Regions from separate parts of the Rhodoferax sp. SPJ21 genome, predicted to be linked through region 2. Evidence: predicted binding sites of a transcription regulator. Region 2 holds the regulator's gene; the other holds the start of a gene.
What was found. The regulator FliA, encoded in region 2, starts transcription of late flagellar genes. The targets are predictions, from matches to a motif close to CTAAAGTTTNNNNNNNNNNNGCCGNTA.

Region 1: a site for FliA is predicted at 1,520-1,546, ahead of AC4BBN_RS02420 (putative motility protein). Genes of this name have one in related genera too.

The regions. Positions count from the first base shown of each region.
Region 1 covers NZ_JBYZMO010000001.1:551,412-555,777, forward strand. The annotation lists gene AC4BBN_RS02410 (sensor domain-containing diguanylate cyclase) at 1-302, opposite strand, end outside; gene add (adenosine deaminase) at 408-1,427, shown strand; gene AC4BBN_RS02420 (putative motility protein) at 1,588-1,800, shown strand; gene AC4BBN_RS02425 (CopD family protein) at 1,924-2,391, shown strand; gene AC4BBN_RS02430 (TetR/AcrR family transcriptional regulator) at 2,542-3,156, shown strand; gene AC4BBN_RS02435 (iron-containing alcohol dehydrogenase) at 3,243-4,366, shown strand, end outside.
Region 2 covers NZ_JBYZMO010000001.1:1,539,823-1,544,188, forward strand. The annotation lists gene flhA (flagellar biosynthesis protein FlhA) at 1-129, shown strand, start outside; gene flhF (flagellar biosynthesis GTPase FlhF) at 126-1,571, shown strand; gene AC4BBN_RS07045 (P-loop NTPase family protein) at 1,564-2,364, shown strand; gene AC4BBN_RS07050 (RNA polymerase sigma factor FliA) at 2,364-3,080, shown strand; gene AC4BBN_RS07055 (hypothetical protein) at 3,154-3,537, opposite strand; gene flgM (flagellar biosynthesis anti-sigma factor FlgM) at 3,575-3,901, opposite strand; gene flgA (flagellar basal body P-ring formation chaperone FlgA) at 4,010-4,366, opposite strand, start outside.

The DNA.
Region 1 (4,366 bases), 990 kb from region 2:
CAGATCGTAGGCCCCGGGTCGCCCTTGGTGAGGCTGACCTCTTCTACCTCCACCTTTTCGCCGGTGGTGAGCACATGGCGGTCATTCGCCAGAAAGTGGTTGTACACCGCGAGATCAAAAAACTTGTCATCCGCCGCACCCACTACGTCTTCCAGACTGCAGCGAAATTGCTTGCACACCATGCTGTTGGCGTAGGTGTAACGGCCCTGCAAATCCTTGGCATACACAAAGGCGCCCACATGGTCCAAGGTGGTTTGCAATTTGAAGACCTGCGCTATCAACTCTTCATAAGAGGCTTCCATGCGCACTCCCTACTTTTTGTATCTTTTCATTTTAGGGGACTGCTCCGCGCCCACAGCGCCGCATCCAAAGCGGTTTTCCAAGCGGAACACCTTCTAAGATGCCGTATGCATACGCCCCCTGCCCCCACCAGCACCACCCAAGACCGCCTGCGAGCCTTGCCCAAGGCCGAAGTACATGCCCACCTGGAGGGCTGTTTCGAGCCCGGCTTGCTGGCAAGTTGGGCGCAGCAGGCAGGTGTGGCGCTGCCCCGCCCGGTGGACCAGCTGTTTGCCTTCCAGGGCCTGGCCGACTTTCTGCACTTTCTGGACTGGGCCTGCGGGCTGGCCAACACGCCCGAACGCCTGGCCCAGCTGGCCTATGCCTACAGCCAGCGCCTGGCCGACAACGGTGCGGGCTACGCCGACCTGATCGTCAACCCCAGCCACTGGAAGGCCTGGCACGGCCGGCTGCCCGCCATGCTGGACGCCATAGACGCCGGGCTGAGTGCGGCAGAGCAGGAAGGCCTGCCGCCGGTGAACCTGTGCATCAGCCTGCTGCGCACCCAGTCGGCCGACGCGGCGGTGCAGCTGGTGGACCAACTGGTCGCGCTGCGCCACCCGCGCGTGGTGGCCCTGTCCATAGACGGCAACGAAGCCGCAGCCGGCCGCACCGGCCCACGCTTTGCCGATGCCTTCCAGCGCGCCGGGGCCGCCGGACTGAAGCGCACCGTGCACGCCGGTGAATCCAGCGGGCCCGAGGGCGTGCGCGACGCCATCTTGCTGCTGGGCGCAGACCGCATCGACCACGGCGTGCGCGCCATCGAAGACCCCTCGGTGGTCGCCCTGCTGGTAGAGCGGCAGATACCGCTGGGCATCTGTCCCAGCTCGAATCTGGTGCTGGGCGTTTACCCTTCGCTGGCCGAGCATCCGGTGGACCGGCTGTACCGTGCCGGCGTGCGCGTGTCGCTGAACACCGACGACCCCTCGCTGCTGGGCGCCAGCCTGGTGGGTGAATACCAGCGCTGCCAGGCCGCGTTTGGCTGGACAGACGCCGATCTGCGCGCCATGGCCCGCACCTCTATCGAAGCCAGTTTTGCCCCGACCGCCACGCGCCAGCAGCTGTTGCAGGCGCTGGCCACTTGGTAGTTGCTATGTGGTAGCCGCTATGTATTCCATAGCTGGCTGCGCAGGTAATACATGCGCTGCAGGCCGTTTTGCTTAGAAGCGGGAAAGCCCGACTCCAGACTGCGCGCAAACCGCCGATAACCAAGAACCGCGTTTCACACCCCACCAGGAGACCCGCACCATGGGAATTGCCAACACCACGGCCGTGCAGTCGGCCACTGCCGCCGCCCAGGCCCCCGCGTCTGACAGCCTGAACATCCGCGTGCTGAAAAAGGCCCTGGACCAGCAGGAAAGCAACGCGCAAACCCTGTTAGACGCCCTGCCCCAGCCCGCCCCAGCACCCGCCCTGGCCACCTCGGGCAGCCTGGGCACACAGGTCAATACCTACGCCTGAATTTTTAAGGGAATTTGGCCCCAGCGCAGATAAAGCCTGCGCTGGCAGCTATGGATTTAGAAGCATGCCGTGGGTGTGGGCCAGAAGCCGTCACAATCCAGCTTTCCCCCACGAAACACCGCCATGCTGTTTGAAGCCTTTACCTTTCTCCATTTAGTGGCCGCCATCGTCTGGATGGGTGGCATGACCTTCATGCTGTTCGCCCTGCGCCCCGCCGCACTGGTCGCCATGGAGGCCCAGCCCCGCGCCCGGCTGATGGTGCAGGTGATGCAGCGCTTCTTCCGCCTGGTGCTGGGCGCCATCGTGCTGCTGCTGGCTACCGGCGGCCATATGTACGGCAGCAGCATGAAGGCCGCGCGCGCCGCCGGTGCAAGCCTGCCCCTGGGCTGGAGCGTGATGGCCGGCCTGGGCCTGCTGATGGTGCTGGTGTTTGGCCACATCTACTTTGCCGGCTTTGCCAAGTTCAAGCGCGCCGTAGCTGCCGCCGAATGGCCCACCGCCGCGCGCGCCGCCGGCCAAATCCACAACATGGTGGTGCTGAACTTTGTGCTGGGCTGGCTGGCAATTGCTGCAGTGAAGCTCATCCACTAGCCACGGAATAGGCCTCCAGCGCAGGTAGTTACTGCGCAAGAAGCTACTGATTTCATAGCAAACCTGGCTTCAAGCTAAAACCCGCCGCACTGGCGGGTTTTTCATACGCCCGAACTAGACGACTGGTCTACTTAGCCCATAATCCAATCCATGCTTGCCGACGCCTCCCCCACACGTAACCAGATCCTCGACTGCGGAGAACGCCTGATCTCCAGCAAGGGCTTCGTGGGTGTGGGCCTGGCCGAGATACTGGCCAGCGCAGGCGTACCCAAGGGCTCGTTCTACCATTACTTCAGCTCCAAGGAACGCTTTGGCGAAGTGCTGCTGGCGCGCTACATCGAGCGCTATTTGCAACAGTTAGACGCGCTGCTGCAGCCAGACGGCACGCCGGCACGTGCCCGGCTGATGCGCTACTGGTCGCACTGGAACATGTCGCAATGCGGCATCGGCGACAGCGCAGAGCCTGCGTCCAGCCCCAAGTGCCTGATCGTCAAGCTCAGCGCCGAGGTGGCCGACATCTCTGAACCCATGCGCCAAACCCTGCGCGAAGGCACCGACGGCGTGCAACAACGCCTGGCCCAGTGCCTGGAAGAAGCCCGGCTCGATGGCTCCGTGCCCGCCAGCCTGGACGCGCCCAGCACCGCCGAAACCCTGTACGCACTGTGGCTGGGCGCCAGCCTCTTGTCCAAGCTGCGCCGCGACGGCAGCGCGTTTGACCAAGCCACCCGCAGCACCGAACTGCTGCTGGGCACACGCACCACCTGAACCAGGCATGCCCATCAATTTTTTCGCCGGCCAAACTAGCCGACCGGTCTATTTATAACCATACGTTCTACACACAAGGAGCCCCCATGCTGAACTTTGACTTCCACAACCCCACCCACATCGTCTTTGGCAAGGACCGCATCGCCGATATCGCCAAGCTGGTGCCCGCCAGCGCCAAGGTGCTGATCCTGGTCGGCGGTGCCAGCGCCGAAAAAACCGGCACCCTGGCCGAGGTGCGCCAGGCCCTGGGCGCGCGCCAGCACAGCACGTTTGCCGGCATCGAGCCCAACCCCAGCTATGACACCGCGCTGCAGGCCGTGGCCCGCATCCGGGCCGAAGGCTTCGACTTCCTGCTGGCTGTGGGCGGCGGCTCGGTGATCGACGCCACCAAGTTCATCGCCGCAGCGGCCCTATTCGAGGGCGATGCCTGGGACATCCTGCTGCAGCGCGGCCGCAACATCGGCCAGGCCCTGCCCTTTGGCGCCGTGCTGACCCTGCCCGCCACCGGCTCAGAGATGAACAACGGCGGCGTCATCACCCGGCGCGACATCGGCGCCAAGCTGCCCTTCCGCAGCACCAAGGTGTTCCCGCTGTTTTCGGTGCTGGACCCGACCAAGACCTACACCCTGCCGCCCCAGCAGCTGGCCAACGGCGTGGTCGATGCCTTCGTCCACACCGTAGAGCAGTACCTGACCTACCCGGTCAACGCACCGGTGCAAGACCGCTTTGCCGAAGGCCTGCTGCAGACCCTGGTGGAGATAGGCCCGCGCCTGCTGGCAGCCCCCACCCCGGTCTACGACGACCGCGCCAGCCTGATGTGGGCCGCCACCCTGGCACTCAACGGGCTCATAGGCTCCGGCGTGCCGCAAGACTGGGCTACCCACATGGTGGGCCACGAGTTGACCGCGCTGCACAACATCGACCATGCCCGCACCCTGGCCATCGTGCTGCCCGCCATGCTGGAAGAGCGCCGCGTGCAAAAGCGCGACAAGCTGCTGCAGTACGGCGAACGCGTTTGGGGCATACGCACCGGCACGGACGATGAACGCATCACCGCCGCCATCGCCCAGACCCGCGGCTTCTTTGAGCGCATGGGCATTGCCACCCGCCTGAGCGCCTACGGCCTGGGCGCGGACGCCATCGACACCGTGGTGCAGCAACTGCAGGACCACGGCATGACCCAGCTCAGCGAACACGGTGACATCACGCC
Region 2 (4,366 bases):
CAGATCCGCAATGCTATCTCCCGACTGGTGCGCCGCGTTGCACCCCGCTTGCAGGTGCTGGCACACAGCGAAATCCCCGAAACACACACCATCCGCATTGGCCCGATTCTTAAAGGTGCACTGACATGAACATCCAACGCTTTCACGCTGCAACATCTCGCGAAGCATTGGCCAAGGCCCGTGCAGTCTTTGGGGAAGGCACACTCATACTGTCAAACCGCCCTACGCCCACCGGCGTGGAAGTGGTGGCAACCGCCGAGGACGCCTTGTCTGCACTGGACAAGGTGGCAGAGTCTTTAGGCCGGCCCGCCCAAAATATGCCGGCCGCAGCCAACTCCGCCGCAACGCAGGCCATGGCGCAAATCCCGGTGCAGGAAGACACAGAACAGCTGGCGATGAGCACGCTGTCGTTCCAAGACTATGTGCGCGAGCGCATGCTGCGCCGCCGCCATGAAACCGTCAGCGGCCCCAACGACGAAGGCCTGCCTCCCAAGTCAGCCCATCGCACCCCCACTGAGAAGCCCAAGCCTGCGGCACCACCTCCCCGGGCCAACCATGCGCTCCCCCTGGCGACACCTGGATTTAGCAAACCCAAAGCAAGCCAGGCATCCGCCGTCATTAACTCCAAAGGTATCGTGGACGAGCTGCAGTCCATGAAAGACCTTATTGAAGAGCGCTTCAACACCATGGCCTGGTTAGGCAAGGCCAACAGCGATCCGATCCAGTCGAACCTGATGCTCAAGCTCATCCGGGCGGGCTACTCCCCCACCTTGGCGCGGGCCGTTATTGAGCGCCTGCCCGAAGAAGCCACCGCAGCAGAGGCCGTTCGCTGGTTGATGGATGTACTGGAGCGCAATTTGCACACCGACGCAGGTGCCCAGTCCATGGTGCAGGAAGGTGGCGTCTATGCACTGGTGGGCGCCACAGGTGTGGGCAAAACCACCACCGCAGCCAAGCTCGCAGCGCAATGCGTGCGCATGTACGGCACCAATAGCGTTGGGCTGATCACCCTCGACACCTACCGGATCGCCGCCCATGAGCAATTGCGGGCTTACGGGCGCATGCTGGGCGTAGTAGCCCACCTGGCCCATGACCGCGCCGCCTTGCAGGATCTGCTTGGTTTGCTGAGCAACAAGAAAATGGTGCTTATCGATACCACGGGGTTGGCCCCCAGAGACCCACGCAAGCGTGACATGCTGGACGTACTGGATCTGCCAGGCGTGAACCGCCTGCTGGTGGTGAACGCCGGCGGCCATGGAGACACGCTGGACGAGGTGCTCACCTCCTTCAAGACCCGTGGAATACAGCAAGCCATTCTGTCCAAGGTAGACGAAGCCGCCAAATTGGGCCCTGCGCTGGACGCCATCATCCGCCACCAGTTGGTGCTGCGCGGTGTGTGCAACGGCCAACGCGTGCCAGAAGACTGGGAAGCCGCCGACGCCAAAAAGCTGGTGCGCGCATCCATGCGCTCGTCAAGCAAATCGGCATTCGACCCCAAGGCGCTGGACCTGAACTTCTTCTTCTCGCCCGGCCAGCCCGAACCTGACCGCAAGGAACGGGTACATGCTTGAATCCTGCGCCGACCAAGGCGAAAGCTTACGGCGATGGATACCCAAAGCCGCTTGGAGCGTGATCGCCATGGTCAGCCAGGGAGATGTGTCCACCGAACTGCCACTTCTGTGGCAAGTTTGTGGCGCTTTACAAGAGTTGCAATACCGCGTGACCGTGCTGGACGCCACGACCCAGGAGTCGGACGACAACCCCGGTTTACAGAACCTACTGGATAGCGCACACTGGCTAGAGGACGCACCGGCTCCCGTGATGCCGCTGCACATCGTGCCAGCCCGGCGAGGGTTGAGTCGCCTGGCACAGCTTGCCAGCCAGGACCACCCCATGCCTTTGCAGCCATTGGGCCACTTGTTTCGCAACTGCGACGTCGTCGTACTCTACGGGAGTGCTCCCTTGTTGACCTCGCTACTGATAAATAGCGAGGTGCGCCCCCTTTTGGCGGTCACATCACTGCGAGAATCAGTGCTGGAAGCCTATAAAAATATCAAGAATCTGTTGCTGCAAGCGCGGCTGTTACCCATTATTGTGCCGGTCATAACCTCTCCCATACAACGCGCAGAAAACCTGGCAAGAACCACGGGCCGGGTGCTGCAAAAATGCGCTCGGATATACCTGGGCTGCAATACCGAGTTCATGACGGTGCGCTCCTTCCAGCAGCACAAACCCGTGTGGGACGATGCCCGCAGCCTCGTGCTGCGCCTCATGGCCAATGCCGCCCCGGTCGTACAAGGTACGTCCACGGCAACGCACCACAAAACATGGGTTTCAGGCATCTCCGTCATGGGGGCCCGCTGATGTATACGGCCAAAGGTCACATGGACCGCGAACACATGATTCGCCAGTACGTGCCCCTGGTTCGGCGGCTGGCGCACCACATGATTGCCAAGCTGCCACCGAATATCGAACTCGACGACCTGATACAGGTTGGCATGATCGGCTTGTCGGAGGCATTGACACGCTACGAAGTCGCCCAGGGCGTGCAGTTTGAGACCTTTGCCACGCAGCGTATACGCGGCGCCATGATTGATGAACTCCGCGATAGCGACTGGATGTCCCGCGGCTCTCGCAAAAGTCAAAAAGACATTGAACGGGCAGTTCAAAAGCTGGAGCAAAAGCTGGGGCGTGGACCCATGGAATCCGAAATTGCGGCCGAGCTAGAACTCTCGCTACCCGAATACCAGAGCCTGCTGGGCAAGGTGCGGGGCACCCAACTGATCTACCTGGAAGATATGACGGGCGGGGGGGACGACGAAGCCGGCTTCCTAGACCGCCACGTGGCAGATGAGACGGCAGACCCCTTGCACTTGTTGCGTGATCACCGACTGCGCGAATCGCTGGTAGAAGCCATCAAGACACTGCCAGAACGCGAGCAATACATCATGAGCATGTATTACGAAAGCGATCTGAATTTGAAGGAAATCGCTGCGGTGCTGGAGATCACGGAGTCTCGCGTTTGCCAGCTGCACAGCCAGTCAATTGCCCGACTGCGGGCCAAAATGCGCAGCCATTAGAGCTTGCTATCTGTGGGTTCCATGAAAAAAGCCGCTCCATCAGGGCGGCTTTTTTGTCGGGGTCAAGAAGCACTCAGGTCGCCATGGCCGCGTATATGCGGGCCGCACCGCCTCGATAAGTCGATGTCTTTGCGCCGTTGCCGTAGGTCTGCGCTTGTGCAGCCTGGGGCAACACCGCAGCCAGAGCCCGGTCCACCACGACAGCCCGTCGCAATAAATTAGAGCGCTGCTGGGACAGCGTAAGCGAGACCCGCTCCAGCCGTTGGCGCAGCGCCTGGTCTAGTCGGGCTGAAGCCGCAGGACCTTGCAACAAACCAGACAACCCCGCCACAGCCTGTCTCAAGGCAGAGCTGGTGGACTCCAAAACCAGGGGTTCGCCAGACAGCAGTGCGGCAGAAACATCTCCCAGCAACTGCTCAACCTGGGACAAACTGTTTTCCAAACGGGATGCAAACATGGCTATTGCCCCAGGTGAGAAGACAGCAAATATGCGCTTACTTGGAGGTGACGCTCAGCATTTCCTGGGCGTTGGAAAGCAATTTGCCGGCAATTGCCTCCGGATTGACCTTGAAGGTACCGTCCTTGATGGCAGCTCGCAGCTCGGCCACCTTCTTGCTGTCGAAGTCGGAGCTGACGCCCCGGTCGGCTGTTTCCAGGGTGCGAGCCAAGGTGGAAACGGACACGGAGGCGCCTGTCGAGGGCGCCGTCTGGGCGCTCTGCTGCGCAATGCTGGCGGGCGCAGCGCTTTTGTCCTGCTCGGCCTTTTTGAGGCTGGCAGAACCAACCGCTCCCGGTAGCTCTTGTCCTGTTCCAATTTTCATCACACTCTCCAACCGCCTCAAACGTGAAGCATCGTAGCAATGGTTTCGGCAGAATCCGCATAATCTTTAGCCCTAAAAACAGTCGTTGGCGTAAAAAAGCTGATCTTGTTACATTTCAATCCGGACGGTACGGGCATCCAGCACCATTCCAGACATGACACGCCCGCTATCCATGCGCACCCGTGCGACCTGGCCCACCACACCTGCCGTCATGGCCTGGCCATCCGAAGTTACCTGAAAACCCGTGCCCTGGGCCACAACCCGGATCTGCGTCCCAGCCTGGAACACCTGGGCTGGCCTCAGCATAGATTGGCGTATTGCCTGCCCGGCACCCCAGGAGCGCGTTGCGATCTGCCCCACCCACTGCTCCGGCAGGGCTACAACCGGCGAAACATCATCCGCCCAGTCCACTTCCGCGGCCATGGCGTCTGCCATCGTCAGCACGGCGCCTGCATTGACATTCGA